DNA from 4 places in the Vreelandella sp. L-25 genome. Region 4 is predicted to be linked to each of the others. Evidence: predicted binding sites of a transcription regulator. Region 4 holds the regulator's gene; each other region holds the start of a gene.
The links. Region 4 encodes sigma-54, which starts transcription at its own class of promoters, with help from an activator protein. Its sites were predicted from a motif close to TGGCACNNNNNTTGCTNT; they were not measured.

Region 1 (3,875 bases), on a different contig from region 4:
CCATGCTGTATGACACGCCGGACACCATGCACCAGCTGCTGGACACCCTGGCACAAGCGGTCACCGACTACCTGAATGCCCAGATCCGCGCCGGTGCCCAGGCGGTACAGATTTTTGATACCTGGGGCGGCGCGCTGTCCACACCGGCCTACCTGGAGTTCTCGCTGCGCTACATGGAGCAGATCGTCTCCGGGCTGATCCGCGAGCACGATGGCCGTCGCGTACCGGTCATTCTGTTCACCAAGAACGGTGGCCAGTGGCTGGAGCACATTGCCTGTGCCGGTGCCGACGCATTGGGCATCGACTGGTCCACCGAGCTGTCCGACGCCCGCGCCCGCGTAGGCCATAAAGTCGCCCTGCAGGGTAATTTAGACCCCAACGTGCTGTTTGCTCGCCCCTCCGCCATTCGCGCCGAAGTTGCCCGCGTGCTGGAGAGTTACGGCCACGGCCCGGGCCACGTGTTCAACTTGGGCCACGGCATCAGCCAGTTCACCAACCCTGATCATGTCACCGCCTTTATGGAGGCGCTGCACGACTTAAGCCCGCAGTACCATCAGGGCATTCCGACTCAATCGAACGACTCATGCCCAGGAGCCAAGCAATGAGCGACCTACGCGACGACCAGTGGTTTACCGAAGTCTTTGATAGCCACGGTAGCGCTTTCTCGCTGAAAGTTTCTGAAAAACTGCTGGATGTGCAAAGCCCTTACCAGCACCTGGAAGTGTACGCCACCGAAACCTACGGCAACCTGATGGTGCTGGATGGCTGCGTGATGCTCACCGACCGCGACAACTTCCTGTATCACGAAATGATCGCCCACCCGGCGCTGTTCACCCATCAGGACCCCAAGCGGGTGGTCATCATTGGTGGCGGCGACTGCGGCACCTTGAAAGAAGTGCTGCGCCATCCGGGCGTCGAGAAGGTCACCCAGATCGATATCGACGAGGAAGTCACCAAGGCCGCCGAGCGCTTTTTCCCCGAACTCGTGGAAGCCAACGGCGACCCACGCGCCGAGCTGCTGTTTGCCGACGGCGTGAAATGGGTCGACGACGCCGCCGACGAGAGCATCGACGTGCTGATCATCGACTCCACCGACCCGGTAGGCCCTGCCGAAGGCCTGTTCAAAACCGACTTTTTGAAGCGCTGCCACCGCATTCTGAAAAGCGGCGGGGTGATGGTGCAGCAGAGTGAGTCACCGCTGTATCATAGCGGCTCAATCATCCGCGAACTGCGTAACGACATGCGCGAAGCAGGCTTTGATAGCGTAGCCACCCTGCCCTTCCCCCAGCCGGTGTACCCTTCCGGCTGGTGGAGCGTGACGCTGGCAGGCAAAAGCACCAACGTTGAAAGCTTCCGAGAAGAGGCTGCCGCCAGCCACGAAATGCCGCTACAGTACTACACAGTAGATGCCCACCGTGGTGCCCTGGCGCTGCCGCCCTTTATGCGTAAAGCGTTCGCATAACTTCGCGGTTCCGCTATGTATCAGGCCGGGCTCTGCCCGGCCTTTTTTATGCGCAGGAGTTGCTGCGCTCGACGTTAAGGAATAATAAATGACTACAACGCGTTGGTTAGGATTGGGAATCACTCTATTAGCCCCGACCCTCTGGGTACCTGCCACGGCCATGGCCGATACCCTTGAGGCCATTCAAGAGCGCGACAGCGTGCGCTGCGGCGTTAACGCCGCCCAGCCCGGCTTCTCATCGCTGGACGATAACGACCAATATCGCGGCCTGGACACCGATGTGTGCCGCGCCATTGCCGCTGCCGCGCTAGGTGATGCCAGCAAAGTCAATTTCGTACCGTTAGACTCGGTGGAGCGTTTTGCCGCACTGCAGTCTGGCGAGGTGGACGTGCTCTCCCGCACCACCACCTGGACCTCCAGCCGCGACACCACCCTCGGGATGAACTTCACTGGCGTCAGCTACTACGACGGCCAGGCGTTTATGGTGGCCAGCGACCTCGGCGTACAGAGCGCAAAAGAACTGGATGGGGCGGCTGTTTGCACTCAGTCAGGCACCACCAGCGAACTCAACCTTTCCGACTACTTCCGCATTAACAACATGACCTATGATGCGGTGGTGTTTGATTCACCTGAACAGTCGATTGCGGGCTTCGAAGCAGGCCGCTGCGACGTATTGAGCTCGGATGCCTCGCAGCTCTACGCCCAGCGCATTCAACTGGCCGACCCCAATATGGCCGTGGTGCTGCCGGAGATCATCTCCAAAGAGCCGCTGGGCCCCGCCGTGCGCCAAGGGGATGACCAGTGGTTCAACATCGTGAAGTGGTCGCTATTTGCCATGCTGAATGCCGAAGAGCTGGGCGTCAGTCAAGCCAACGTGGATGAGCAGCTAAGCTCAGACAACCCAGATGTGATGCGTTTGCTCGGCCAAGATGGTGATTTTGGCGAAGCCATGGGCCTACAGCCGGACTGGGCCTACCAAATCGTCAAACAGGTAGGTAACTACGCGGATATTTATGATCGCAACGTGGGCACAGGCTCTGATTTTAAGATTGCACGAGGCTTAAACGCGCTTTGGAAAGATGGCGGCATTCAGTACGCGCCGCCCATTCGCTAACACGCTAAGCGACTAGCCACCGACCTCCGCCAGCGGCTGCGCACCAAAAAAGCGCATGGCGTAGCTGCTGGCCTACTTTTTTGCACCACTACCTTCGTCAAATCCGCTGATTTTACGTTGAAAAGCGCTGAATTTGCCGACATATCTTTCTTGGCACCTTCCTTGCTAGCTTTTAATGATGCATCACCATGCATAATGACATTAAATCGAGGAAGGGGAACAAACATGATTAATAAGAAACACCTGGTACTGCTTGCCTCTGCGGGTGCAATTACGCTGGCCGGTATCGCTACCGCGCAAGCGAACACATTAGAAGAAACGCGCTCTCGCGGTGCCGTACAGTGTGGCGTTAGTGATGGCTTGCCAGGTTTTTCCGCGCCGGACGATAGCGGCGAATGGCAGGGCCTGGACGTTGACGTATGTCGTGCCGTGGCTGCCGCCGTACTGGGCGATGCGGACGCCGTTAACTACATTTCCCTGAACGCCGTTGAGCGCTTCACTGCCCTTCAGTCCGGCGAAGTGGATGTCCTTTCTCGTAACACCACCTGGACCACCACCCGTGACACCACGCTGGGTCTGAACTTCACCGGCGTTAACTTCTACGACGGCCAGGGCTTCATGGTCTCTCGCGACCTGGGTATCACCAGCGCGGCCGAGCTGGATGGCGCGGCGATTTGTATTCAATCAGGCACCACTACCGAGCTGAACCTGGCTGATTACTTCCGTGCCAACGGCATGGAGTTCGACCCCATCGTTTTCGATACCTCCGAGCAAACCGTAGGTGGCTTCCAGGCTGGCCGCTGTGACGTTCTGACGTCTGACACTTCTCAGCTGGCGGCCCTGCGCATTCAGCTCGACGACCCGGCGGGCGCCATGATTCTGCCGGATGTCATCTCGAAAGAGCCGCTGGGTCCGGTCGTGCGTCAGGGTGACGATCTGTGGTTCAACATCGTGAAGTGGTCGCTGTTCGCTATGATCAACGGTGAAGAGTACGGCGTCACCAGCGAAAACGCTGAAGAGATGCTCAGCTCCGATAACCCGGACGTAGCGCGTCTACTCGGCCAGGACGGCAACTATGGTGAAGGCATGGGTCTTGACGCCGACTGGGCCTATAACATCCTGAGCCAAGTGGGTAACTACGGTGAAAGCTTCGAGCGCAACGTAGGTATGGGTTCACCGCTGGAAATCGAACGCGGTGTCAATGCCCTGTGGAACCAAGGCGGCTTCCAGTACGCACCGCCGATTCGCTAAGCGTCTCGCTTGACCCCGGCCCGCCACCTTTTTGGTCATGGCGGGCCA
Region 2 (3,875 bases), on a different contig from region 4:
GAGTGCGACCTCCCCGAGCCAACACTGGCTGATGCCGTGTTTGTACTCCCTGCCCCCATTTCCGCCGAGCCGATGCCCTAGGCGTCATCCGCCAACGCAGGCAGCAGCGTTTTTAGTTTACGGGTAAGCGTATTACGCCCCCAGCCCAGCAGCTCAGCGGCCTCGCCTTTGCGACCACCGGTATGCTTGAGTGCAGTTTCAATCATAATGCGCTCGAAATCGGGTACCGCCTCTTCCAGCAGGTGCGTATGGCCTTCTGCCAAAGCATGATCAGCCCAATCGCGAAATGCTGAACGCCAATCACCGTGGACGCTACTTTCCGACGCACCGACCGTGCGTAGCTCTGGCGGCAGGTCTTCTACCAGGATTTCCCGGCCAGAGGCCATGACCGTTAACCAACGGCAGATATTTTCCAGCTGACGCACGTTGCCGGGCCACGGCAGCCGGGTTAAGTGCGCCTCTGCCTCAGGGGTCAGCACTTTGATATCGGTGGAAAGCTCTTTCGCCGCTTCGGCCAAAAAATGCCGGGTTAGCCGGGGAATATCTTCGCGGCGCTCAGCAAGGCGCGGTAGATGAACGCGAATCACGTTCAGGCGATGGAACAAGTCTTCACGAAAACGCCCATCATCTACCAACGACTCTAGGTTCTGGTGGGTTGCCGCGATAATCCGCACATCAACTTTTACCGGGGTATGCCCGCCCACGCGGTAAAACTCGCCGTCGGCCAGCACGCGCAGCAGGCGGGTTTGCGTCTCAGCGGGCATATCGCCGATTTCATCCAGAAACAGCGTGCCACCGTTGGCCTGCTCGAAGCGCCCTTGGCGCTGGGCAGCCGCCCCGGTAAACGCGCCTTTCTCATGGCCAAACAGTTCGGACTCTATTAAGTCACGAGGAATTGCCGCCATATTCAAAGCAATAAACGGCTTGCCCGCCCTCGGGCTGTGCTGATGCAGCGCCTGGGCGACACGCTCTTTACCGGTGCCCGACTCACCGTTAATCAGTACCGTAATGTGCGAGTGGGAGAGCCGCCCAATGGCGCGAAAGACTTCCTGCATGGCGGGCGCTTCACCGATGATCTCGGCGCTTAGGCCTTCCGGCACGCTCACCGGCCGCTGGCGTTCACGGGCGTGGGCTACCGCACGGCGTACCAGCGCCAGCGCCTCATCCACATCAAACGGCTTGGGCAAGTACTCAAACGCCCCCCCCTGATAAGAGGCCACGGCGCTGTCTAAATCGGAGTGAGCGGTCATGACAATGACCGGCAGGTCCGGGTGGGCTTCGCGAACCCGTGACATTAAATCCAGCCCATCAATCCCCGGCATGCGAATATCGGTCACCAACACATCCGGTGGGCTTTCCAGCAGCCGTGCCAGCGCTGTGTCGGCACGCTCAATACACTCAACCTCTAGGTCTGGCTGCGCCAGTGCGCGCTCCAGCACCCAACGGATAGCGCGGTCATCATCGACAATAACCACCCGTGCAACATCGGTACGTGTCGCCTCAGTCATGACGCTTCTCCGGTGCAATTAATAACTAATGGAATCAGTAAACGAAATTCGGTATGTCCAGGTCGTGAGTCGCATTCGATCAATCCCTGATGTTGATACAAAATTGACTGAGCAATGGATAGCCCCAAACCGCTGCCTTCCGCGCGGCCAGACACCATCGGGTAAAAGAGGGTTTCGCGTAGGCTTTCAGGAATGCCAGGGCCGTTATCAATCACGCCGACTTCGCTCACTAGCCGGTGCCGCTCGGCGCCTAAAGTGAACTGGCGCCGGGCACGGGTGCGCAGAATCAGCTCCGGTGAGGGGGTCTCTGCATCGCTCATGGCCTGCACCGCGTTACGCGCCACGTTCAATACCGCCTGAATCATTTGCGACTCATCACCGGAAAGATCCGGCAGGCTGGGGTCGTAATCGCGGTTGACGGTGACATGGGGATGCTCGGCAATCAGCAGCGCTCGCACTCGCTCCAGCACTTTATGGATATTGACCGGCTCATGCTTAATGATGCGGTTCGGGCCCAGCATGGAATCAACCAAATCTCGTAAGCGGTCTACTTCTTCGACGATGATATGGGTAAATTCCCGCAGCGCCGGGTCGTCTAAATCACGCTCCAGCAGTTGCGCCGCACCGCGAATGCCGCCTAATGGGTTTTTCACCTCGTGGGCCAAGCCCCGCGCCAGCACCTTAATGGTCTCTTGGCGGGTGGTGAGCGCCTCTTCGCGGGAAATCTGCATCAAGCGGTCTCGCGGCTCGACTTCCAGCAGCAGCTCATCGGCTGAGAGGGGCGTTACCGTATAGTCCACCGTGAGTGGCTCACTATTGAGCGGCGTGATACGCGCTTCCCGCTGGGTATAGGGGTGAAAGGCATCCCGCGCTTTGGCCAATACCTCATCAATACTTTCCCCACCGCCTAGCAAGGTATCTAGACTAATACCCTGCACACGGCTAAAGCTCACCGCTAGCAGCGCTTCCGCCGCTGGGTTCATCCAGCGGACACGGAGTTCACCGTCGAGCAGTAGCACTGCGGTGGTGAGATGTTCTAATAAGCGCTGATACATGGCGTGTCCTGAAACGTCGCTCTAATAATAGTGTGATGAACAATAGCGTGATGGGATCGTTGAGAGAGGAACTGCAAAAAGCGCGCCAATTAAGCACAAACGGCGGCATGCACGGCTGATGGGCAGCCGGTGTGGGCACAGCGAGCCGTTATAGCGCACTGCCGAACAAATTCAGATACTCCTATGCACCATTGTAGTGCATTGCACTATTCAGCAATAAAAATAGTCACCGGATCGGTGCGGTGTTGAATACGCCCTTGGCTATCCAACAGTTCGGCCTGCAGCTGGTGTTGGCCCGCTGGCAAGCCCGCCAGCCAGAACGCATCGCTATGCAGGGCAGATTGGCTTAGTTCGCCATTCACGAGCAGTTGAATTTGGTGGTCGTCGCGTAGCGGCGGCGAAACCGCCACTTCAACCGGCGTCATATTATTTCGCAACGAGGCCCCCGCCGCTGGGTTAGCAATCGCAAAGCGGTCATAGGGCATAAACGGTTGGCCAGGATTCCCCTTGGCGCGGGGAGACAGAGAAGCAGGCCGAGCAGCGGTAGGCACGCTCTGCAGCGGGGCCAGCGTGATCGCTTTACCACCACGCTCTGGGTTGTCAGTAAACGTCACGTTGCCCTGCGCATCCACCACACGATACACCGTTTGAGCCTGCGCAGCGCTTACCCACAAGCCCAGCAGTAGCGCAGCCCCTGTGGACAAACCACTTTTTTGACGCAAACGCCATCTACTGATCATTACTTTCTCACCCTTATGTTGCTCCAACAAAGAACCCCGCCGAGGCGGGGTTTTTCAGGCTAATCACACCGCAAGGGTGATGTTAGCACTCTTGTTAAAACGGTGTTTAGCAACCGTTCTTAGCAAGAGTAGTACATGTCGAACTCGATCGGGTGAGTGGTCATGCGAATGCGCTCCACTTCTTCCATCTTCAGCTCGATGTAAGCATCGATCATTTCATCAGTAAATACGCCGCCTTCGGTCAGGAACGCACGGTCAGCATCGAGTGCTTCCAGTGCTTGGTCCAGGCTGTTGGCAACGGTCGGTACGGACTTGCCTTCTTCCGGCGGCAGGTCGTACAGGTTCTTGTCCATGGCATCGCCAGGGTGGATCTTGTTCTTGATACCGTCGATACCCGCCATCAGCATCGCTGCAAACGCCAGGTAGGGGTTAGCAGTCGGATCAGGGAAGCGAGTCTCTACACGCTTGCCTTTCGGGCTAGCGGTGTAAGGAATACGGATAGAAGCAGAACGGTTACGGGCACTGTAGGCCAGCATGACCGGTGCTTCGAAGCCCGGAACCAGACGCTTGTA
Region 3 (3,875 bases), on a different contig from region 4:
ATAACCCATCAAGGTTGGCGGGGCGCTCGCATAGCCAAGCCCGTTACCCAGTGGGTTAAGCATACACCGCCATGGGCAGAGAATAAAAAGCCAGTACGTACCTAGCTAATAACAACCAGCGTGCAACCTACCTGGGAAGGACAAAAAGGCCTCCCACGGTGGGGAGGCCAAAAGGAGCACGCCAGCTCACATGATTAGCGCAAGCTTATTTCTTGACGCTAAACTCGGGGTAGGCTTCCAGACCGCATTCAGCGATATCGACGCCTTCATACTCTTCTTCTTCGCTAACGCGGATACCCATGACCGCTTTCAGCACCAGCCATACCACTAAGCTTGCGATGAAGACCCAGCCAAAGATGCCCACGATACCGATCAACTGTGCACCGAAAGAAGCATCGCCATTATTCAGCGGTACTGCCAACACACCCCAGATACCGACCACACCGTGAACGGAGATCGCACCAACCGGATCGTCCAGCTTCAGTTTGTCCAACGTTACGATAGCCGCGACAACAATCAGGCCACCTACTGCGCCAATAATGGCAGCACCCAGCGCTGAAGGAGAAAGCGGGTCGGCGGTAACCGCCACCAGGCCAGCCAGCGCGCCGTTCAGCGCCATGGTGAGGTCCGCCTTGCGGAACCACAGCTTGGCTAGAATAAGCGCGGCGATGACACCACCAGCAGCCGCTGCGTTGGTGTTCACGAACACTTGCGCAACGTTGTTAGCTGAACCGATATCGGACATTTTCAGCTCAGAGCCACCGTTGAAGCCGAACCAGCCCATCCACAGGATGAAGGTACCCAGCGTTGCCAGCGGCATATTGGCACCGGGAATGGCGTGGATAGAGCCATCTTTACCGTACTTGCCTTTACGCGGGCCAAGTACCAGCACACCGGCAAGCGCTGCAGCCGCACCGGCCATGTGCACAATGCCGGAACCCGCGTAGTCAGAGTAGCCCACTTCAGACAACCAGCCGCCGCCCCACGTCCAGTAGCCAGACACCGGGTAGATGAACGCAGTCATCACCACGGCAAAGGCTAGGAACGCCCACAGCTTCATACGCTCAGCAACCGCACCCGAGACAATCGACATCGCGGTGGCCACAAACACGACCTGGAAGAAGAAGTCCGAACGCATGGAGTAGTAAGGCGCATCATCACCACCGGCCAGCACCGCATCGACGCTGTTCTCGGTACCGATCAGGAACCCAAGGCTAGGCAGGAAACCGCCTTCGCCGCTGGAGTACATGATGTAGTAGCCCACCAGCAGGTACATGGTGCAGGCAATGGCAAACAGCGCAATGTTCTTGGTCAGAATTTCAGCGGTGTTCTTGGAACGTACCATACCGGCCTCGAGCATCGAGAAGCCGGCGGCCATCCACATGACCAGTACGCCGCAAATCAGGAAGTAAAACGTATCGAGCGCATAGCTCAAATCAGCTAACTCATTCATGAGGTGTTCCCCGTTTGTACTAAGAAGAGGTACTTGGAAAAGGTACTTAGAAGAGATACTTGGCGACGTTAAAACGTCATCAGCAACTCAAAGTCGGCCCTTAAACGGCGTCAGCACCGCGCTCACCGGTACGAATACGGATCACATCTTCCAACGGTGTGACGAACACTTTGCCGTCGCCGATTTTGCCGCTATTCGCTGCATTGCAGATGGCATCCAGCACGCTCTCCAGGCGCGCATCGTCGACGGCGACTTCCACTTTCACCTTGGGCAGAAAGTCGACCACATACTCCGCACCACGGTAGAGTTCGGTATGCCCCTTTTGGCGACCAAAGCCTTTCACTTCAGTAACCGTAATCCCTTGAACGCCGTTGTCGGCGAGTGCTTCACGAACGTCGTCAAGCTTGAATGGCTTGATGATAGCGGTGATGAGTTTCATCCCGGATCTCCCCTGCTGGCTCGGTGGATAGCGGCATGGCCGCCCGAATTTAGTGCTTACCCTACTAATGCTCATACCGTGCCACTCACTTTTTTATTATTTAAATTCAAAAACTTAAATTATTAACATAAGCAAGTGGCGGTAACTAAGCACCACTACCTACTACGTGCCGGACTTGCCCTGCACCATAAAAGAACATTGAAAAAAGCTAGTCGCTCCATTTCGATGCATTTGTACACGTACGCCCACCGCGCTTAATTAACAAACGGTACATGCGAATCGTCGGCGGGTTGCGTATCCTTACTCACAAGCAGTTCACATTTATGCGTGATCGTTTAAGGAGAGAGCCATGGCGCCCCAAGACCGCATTAGCCGCTTAGCCCAGCAGATCGGCGACCGCTTACAGAATGCGTCGCAAGCCCCGGAAGATATTCAGAAAGGTGTCCAGCAGGTGGTACGCGGCGCGTTTGACCGCCTGGAGCTGGTATCGCGGGAAGACTTTGATATTTTGATGGATGTGCTGCAGCGCACCCGCTCGCGGGTAGAAGCTCTAGAGCGCCAAGTGGCCAGCCTGGAAGCGGCGATAGAAGCATCTAACACCCCCGCCGCCACGCCTGTAGAAGCTGAAGTACCGCCCGCCCCTGTGCAACCTTCCAGCACAACTAAGCCAACCGCTGACGGCGCTGAGTAAGTACGCCGTTTTGCACGGCATGGGGCAGGTTCGGCTGCCCCACTTCTTGCCCCTCTCTCTCTCTCATACTATCTCTACACTCTCTCCCGTCCTCTCCCCTGTGCTTAATTCAACACCCCATGCCAGTGAACAAGAATCACTATCATTGACAACCCTAGTGATAGTGCTATCGTGCGCTTATCCGCAGCCTCCCGCGTGCCGTTAAGCACCAATACGGCGCAGGCACTACGCTCCACCCACGATAGCAACTGCCCCGATGCCTCAGCAGGAACGCTTAGCAACGCCTAAAATCACCCCCTTTTCGTTGGCCCAGCTTGGCCAGCGCTTCGGCATTCACTACCGCATTGAAGGCCCGACTTCTCCGCGCCAGCCGGTCGCCACTGGTCATGTTCATGACGTTAGCCTGCACCACGGGATTCACTTAACGCTTTCTGATTTGCAGGTAGAACGTGGCTATACCTCCACGTCTTACCAAAGCGTGCCATGGTTCTTGAGCGTTATCTTGGAAGGCACTATTCATCTCCAAATGGGCAAGCAGCAGATACAGCTCTCTGCAGGAGATGGCGTATGCAGCCACTTTGATACCCGGCACCCACTCACGGTGCATCAACCTGTTCAGGCACGCCTTCGTACTGTGAATATTGCGGTTCTGACCACTGCACCCTTAGGCCTACCCACCCCGCCTGATGCTTCATGTTTGCATTGCTGGAAGCTACCCGAGGCCCTCTGCGAAACGCTTTGCACCATTAGTGAGCAACCGCCCTCGCTCTGGCGACAGGCGCTCGTTTGGCAGGGGTTAGCACTGCAACTGATTGGATTAGGTTTGCCCGAATGTCAGACAGCGCTACCCGAGCACAAACGCCTTTCTACCCGTGATCGTCATTGCCTCACGTCACTGCACGCGCGCATCACTCAGCATCCCGCCGAGCCTTATAGCCTCACCGCATTAGCCAAAGAAGCCGCTATGAGCCCCAGCAGCCTGCGCCAGAAGTTTCGTGCCTGCTACGGCTGCACGCTGTTCGACTATATTCGCCAAGTGCGCCTGGAGCAGGCGCACGCATCGTTGCGCCAAGGCCACAGCGTTCAACACACGGCCCACCGCTGCGGTTACCGCCATGCCAGCAATTTTTCGAGCGCCTTTAAGCGCCACTTCGGTGTTTCCCCTCACGAGCTTCAACGAGACAAGCCATAAGCCATCGTTCCCTTGATGCGATCACTTATGACAGCGCGCATAGCTGGCTTGGCACAACGCATACCTTTACGATGCCATAAAAAGTAATAATTCTCATTGC
Region 4 (3,875 bases):
CCGGCCACCCGTTCCCCTTAGGAGTCGCGATGAATGCTCTAATCCGCACTGCACTTCTTGCCCTAGCCGTGCCGCTTGTCACAATTGCACTGCCTGTAGCGGCACAAAACCAAGCGCCTATTCATGTGGAGGCCGACCGGTTAGACCTTGACCAACGAGCAGGGACAGCCGTGTACACCGGTAACGTTGACATTCGCCAAGGCAATATGCAGCTACGCGGAGAGCGTGTCGAAATTCAGCGTAACAATGCTGGCGAGTTGTCTCGCGCCATCGCTACGGGCGAGCGTGCTTACTTGCGTAACCAAATTGAAGACCAAGAAACCCCTATAGAAGGCTGGGCGCGTCGGATTATTTATCACGTTTCCGAACGCCGGGTTGAGCTGATTGACCAAGCTGAGCTGACCCAGCAAGGAGATCACTTCCAAGGTGGACGTTTAGAGTACTTTATCGATCAAGAAGTAGTACAAGCACGCTCTGACGTTAGCGGCAGTGAAAATCAGCGTATTCGTATGACCCTTCAGCCCGAACAATAGGAAGTGGCCACGTGGCAGCATCAACATCCCCAGCCCCCACACCAGTAAAAACGCTCTACGCCCATCATTTAGCGAAGAGCTATAAGCGCCGCCGTGTGGTTAAAGATATTAATCTGGAAATCACTCAAGGTAGCGTGGTTGGGCTACTTGGCCCTAATGGTGCAGGTAAAACCACCTCGTTTTATATGATTGTGGGGTTGGTCAAATTGGATGCGGGCAAAGTAGGCATTGACGACCTTGACCTCACTCATGCTCCTATGCATGAACGCGCCATGGCAGGGATTGGTTATCTACCCCAGGAAGCTTCCATCTTCCGCAAGCTCTCCGTGGCTGACAACATTATGGCCATTTTAGAGACACGCAAAGAGCTTGATCGAAGCGCCCGGGAAGCACAACTTGAGTTACTACTTGAAGATTTTCACATCACTCATATACGCGACAACTTAGGCATGAGTCTTTCTGGGGGCGAACGCCGCCGTGTTGAAATCGCCCGCTCATTGGCCACCGAACCGGCCTTTATCCTGCTGGATGAACCTTTTGCCGGGGTTGACCCGATTTCCGTTGGGGAAATTAAAGCTATCATTCGAGCGTTAAAGAAACGCCACATTGGCGTATTGATCACCGACCATAACGTTCGTGAAACGCTGGATATTTGTGATATTGCCTACATTGTTGGCGACGGTCACATCATTGCCAGTGGAAACGCCCAGGAAATCCTCAACAACCAGAAGGTTCGAGATGTCTATTTAGGCGCTGATTTCCGCCTTTAAACAGTGACCTGCAGAAGCATTTCTTTTAGTGGCATGCTTATTGCACTTGCACCAAGCCATAACTCGCTCTAGGGTGGAGCTTTCTGATTAACGAGTGGTTCTCAGATGGTCATGAAAGCTTCTCTCCAATTGCGTATCGGCACACAGCTGACCATGACACCTCAGCTGCAGCAGGCTATCGCCCTGCTTCAGCTATCGACGCTGGACCTTCGTCAAGAAATTCAGCAAGCGCTAGATGCCAATCCCATGCTTGAGCAAGAAGATGAGTTTGGCGAGCAGGCTGTCAGTGAGCCTCAAGAGGCTGAGTGGTCCGAGAGCATCCCCAACGAACTCTCCGTCGACAGTGACTGGTCAGATACCTATCAAGACATAGGCAGCCTGGGTGGCAGCAGTGAAGGCCCCGACTTCGAGCGCCAAGCCGCTGGACAAAGCCTACATGGCCACCTGCTATGGCAACTGGCCATGACAGACTTTAGCCCGCGAGAATACGCCATCGCGGAAAGCCTGATTGATGCGCTGGATGCCAACGGCTATCTCACCCAGCCGCTTAATGACATTCGGGAAGGATTAAAAGCCCAAGGCCATGACAGCTTAAGCCAGCGGGAAGTGGAAAATACCCTGCTGCGCTTGCAGCAATTTGAGCCCACCGGCGTCTTTGCCCGAGACCTGCGTGAATGCCTGATGCTGCAACTCGCCTCACTACCTGAGGACACCCCTCTGCTAATGCCCGCCAAACGGCTGGTTCGCCAGTTTTTGGAAGCATTAGGCAAAGACGATATGCGGCTTCTCAAGCGCCGTTTAAGCCTTGATGACGAGCAGCTTGACGATGTCATCCGTTTAATTCGCAGCCTTGACCCACGCCCTGGGAGCACCTATGGCGTTACCGACGACAGCTACATCACCCCCGACCTAGTCGTTCGGCACGACAATGAAGGTTGGCATTTAGAGCTCAATCCAGAAGCACTACCACGCTTGCGTATACAGCCCGACTACGCCAGCTTGATCAAACGCGCAGACAAAAGCCAAGACAACCAGTTCCTCAAAGAGCACCTCCAAGAAGCCCGCTGGCTGATCAAAAGCTTATCGAGTCGCAATGACACGCTGCTACGAGTTGGGCGTGAAATTATTGCACGCCAAATTGGCTTTCTGGAGCATGGCGAAGAAGCAATGAAACCGCTGATTTTAGCGGATATTGCTGAAGCGGTAGAGATGCACGAATCCACCATATCTCGTGTGACCACGCAGAAATTTATTCACACGCCACGGGGCGTTTTCGAGCTTAAGTACTTCTTCTCAAGCCAGGTAAGCGGCCAAGACGGCGGCGACAGCCACTCCAGCACAGCCATTCGCGCCCGCATCAAAAAGCTGATTCAGGATGAGCCCTCAGGAAAACCGCTCTCCGATAGCCGCTTGGTGACTCTGCTTGAAGAGGGGGGCATTAGCGTTGCACGGCGTACTGTCGCAAAATATCGGGAGTCAATGGGCATTCCCTCGTCAAGTGAGCGCCGCCGTTTACGCTAGTTAAGCGGTACGTATGAACAAACTCAACGCAAGGGCTTTGCAATAGCGTAAAAAGGGTTACAATCGAAGTACAGTCCGATGGATAAGGAGCACGTCAATGCAAGTAAACATCACTGGTCATCACGTTGAACTGACTGACGCCTTGCGCGACTACGTTAACGAAAAGCTAGAGCGCGTTGAACGCCACTACGACAACATTACCACGGTGCAAGTGACCTTATCTGTTGAGAAGGAGCGCCAGCAAGCAGCCTGCACACTGCACGCTGCCGGTGCAGACCTTCACGCCGAAGCGCTTGATAACGACATGTATGCCGCTATTGATGCGCTAGCAGACAAAATCGATCGTCAACTCGTTAAACATAAGGAAAAAGCACAAGCTCGCGCCCAGGGCGCTGGTGTGCGTTAACTCAATGACGTTGGAAACCATCCTCCCCCCGGAGCGCGTGCTTTATGACGTTCCCGGGGGCAGCAAAAAACGGGTGCTGGAGTTTTTCAGCACCTTTATCGCCCAAAATACACCCAGCCTAGATAGCCAAGAGGTGTTTAGCCGACTCATTGGCCGCGAGCGACTAGGCAGTACGGGGATAGGCAACGGGGTTGCCATCCCCCACGCTCGCAGTCCTCACTGTAGCGCACCCATTGCTGGCTTTTTAAAGCTTGCTGAGCCAGTAGACTTCGACGCCATTGATGGCGACCCGGTGGATCTTGTGTTTGTGCTGCTGGTACCAGAAGAGGCAGATGACACCCACCTAGCACTGCTTGGCCAAGTGGCTACTATTATGAACGACGCCCATACGCGTCAGCAGTTACGTAAAGCCGATAGTCAGCGCGAACTCTTAGCACTTATTACCGCCAAGATTCGCGAACAAGCCGCCTAGGCTTTATGGGCGGTGGCCACTGCACGCAGCGATAATTTCCTCCCATGCAAGCCAAGAGAGACGCTATGCAACTGGTGATCATTAGCGGCCGTTCAGGGTCCGGTAAATCTATCGCCTTACAAGCGCTAGAGGATCTTGGCTACTACGCTATCGACAATTTACCCGCCATGCTG

Region 1: a site for sigma-54 is predicted at 2,728-2,745, ahead of AC13CN_RS10280 (amino acid ABC transporter substrate-binding protein). Genes of this name have one in related genera too.
Region 2: a site for sigma-54 is predicted at 2,634-2,651, ahead of glnL (nitrogen regulation protein NR(II)). Genes of this name have one in related genera too.
Region 3: a site for sigma-54 is predicted at 1,959-1,976, ahead of AC13CN_RS10215 (P-II family nitrogen regulator). Genes of this name have one in related genera too.

The regions. Positions count from the first base shown of each region.
Region 1 covers NZ_JBSXNH010000066.1:161,706-165,580, reverse strand. The annotation lists gene hemE (uroporphyrinogen decarboxylase) at 1-605, shown strand, start outside; gene speE (polyamine aminopropyltransferase) at 602-1,462, shown strand; gene AC13CN_RS10285 (amino acid ABC transporter substrate-binding protein) at 1,551-2,576, shown strand; gene AC13CN_RS10280 (amino acid ABC transporter substrate-binding protein) at 2,802-3,827, shown strand.
Region 2 covers NZ_JBSXNH010000015.1:3,986-7,860, reverse strand. The annotation lists gene AC13CN_RS00595 (hypothetical protein) at 1-81, shown strand, start outside; gene ntrC (nitrogen regulation protein NR(I)) at 78-1,508, opposite strand; gene glnL (nitrogen regulation protein NR(II)) at 1,505-2,563, opposite strand; gene AC13CN_RS00580 (DUF4124 domain-containing protein) at 2,770-3,303, opposite strand; gene glnA (glutamate--ammonia ligase) at 3,423-3,875, opposite strand, start outside.
Region 3 covers NZ_JBSXNH010000066.1:148,100-151,974, reverse strand. The annotation lists gene AC13CN_RS10220 (ammonium transporter) at 206-1,453, opposite strand; gene AC13CN_RS10215 (P-II family nitrogen regulator) at 1,554-1,892, opposite strand; gene AC13CN_RS10210 (accessory factor UbiK family protein) at 2,242-2,583, shown strand; gene AC13CN_RS10205 (helix-turn-helix transcriptional regulator) at 2,840-3,775, shown strand.
Region 4 covers NZ_JBSXNH010000064.1:23,616-27,490, reverse strand. The annotation lists gene lptC (LPS export ABC transporter periplasmic protein LptC) at 1-21, shown strand, start outside; gene lptA (lipopolysaccharide transport periplasmic protein LptA) at 30-533, shown strand; gene lptB (LPS export ABC transporter ATP-binding protein) at 545-1,303, shown strand; gene AC13CN_RS08960 (RNA polymerase factor sigma-54) at 1,409-2,824, shown strand; gene hpf (ribosome hibernation-promoting factor, HPF/YfiA family) at 2,922-3,230, shown strand; gene ptsN (PTS IIA-like nitrogen regulatory protein PtsN) at 3,235-3,702, shown strand; gene rapZ (RNase adapter RapZ) at 3,768-3,875, shown strand, end outside.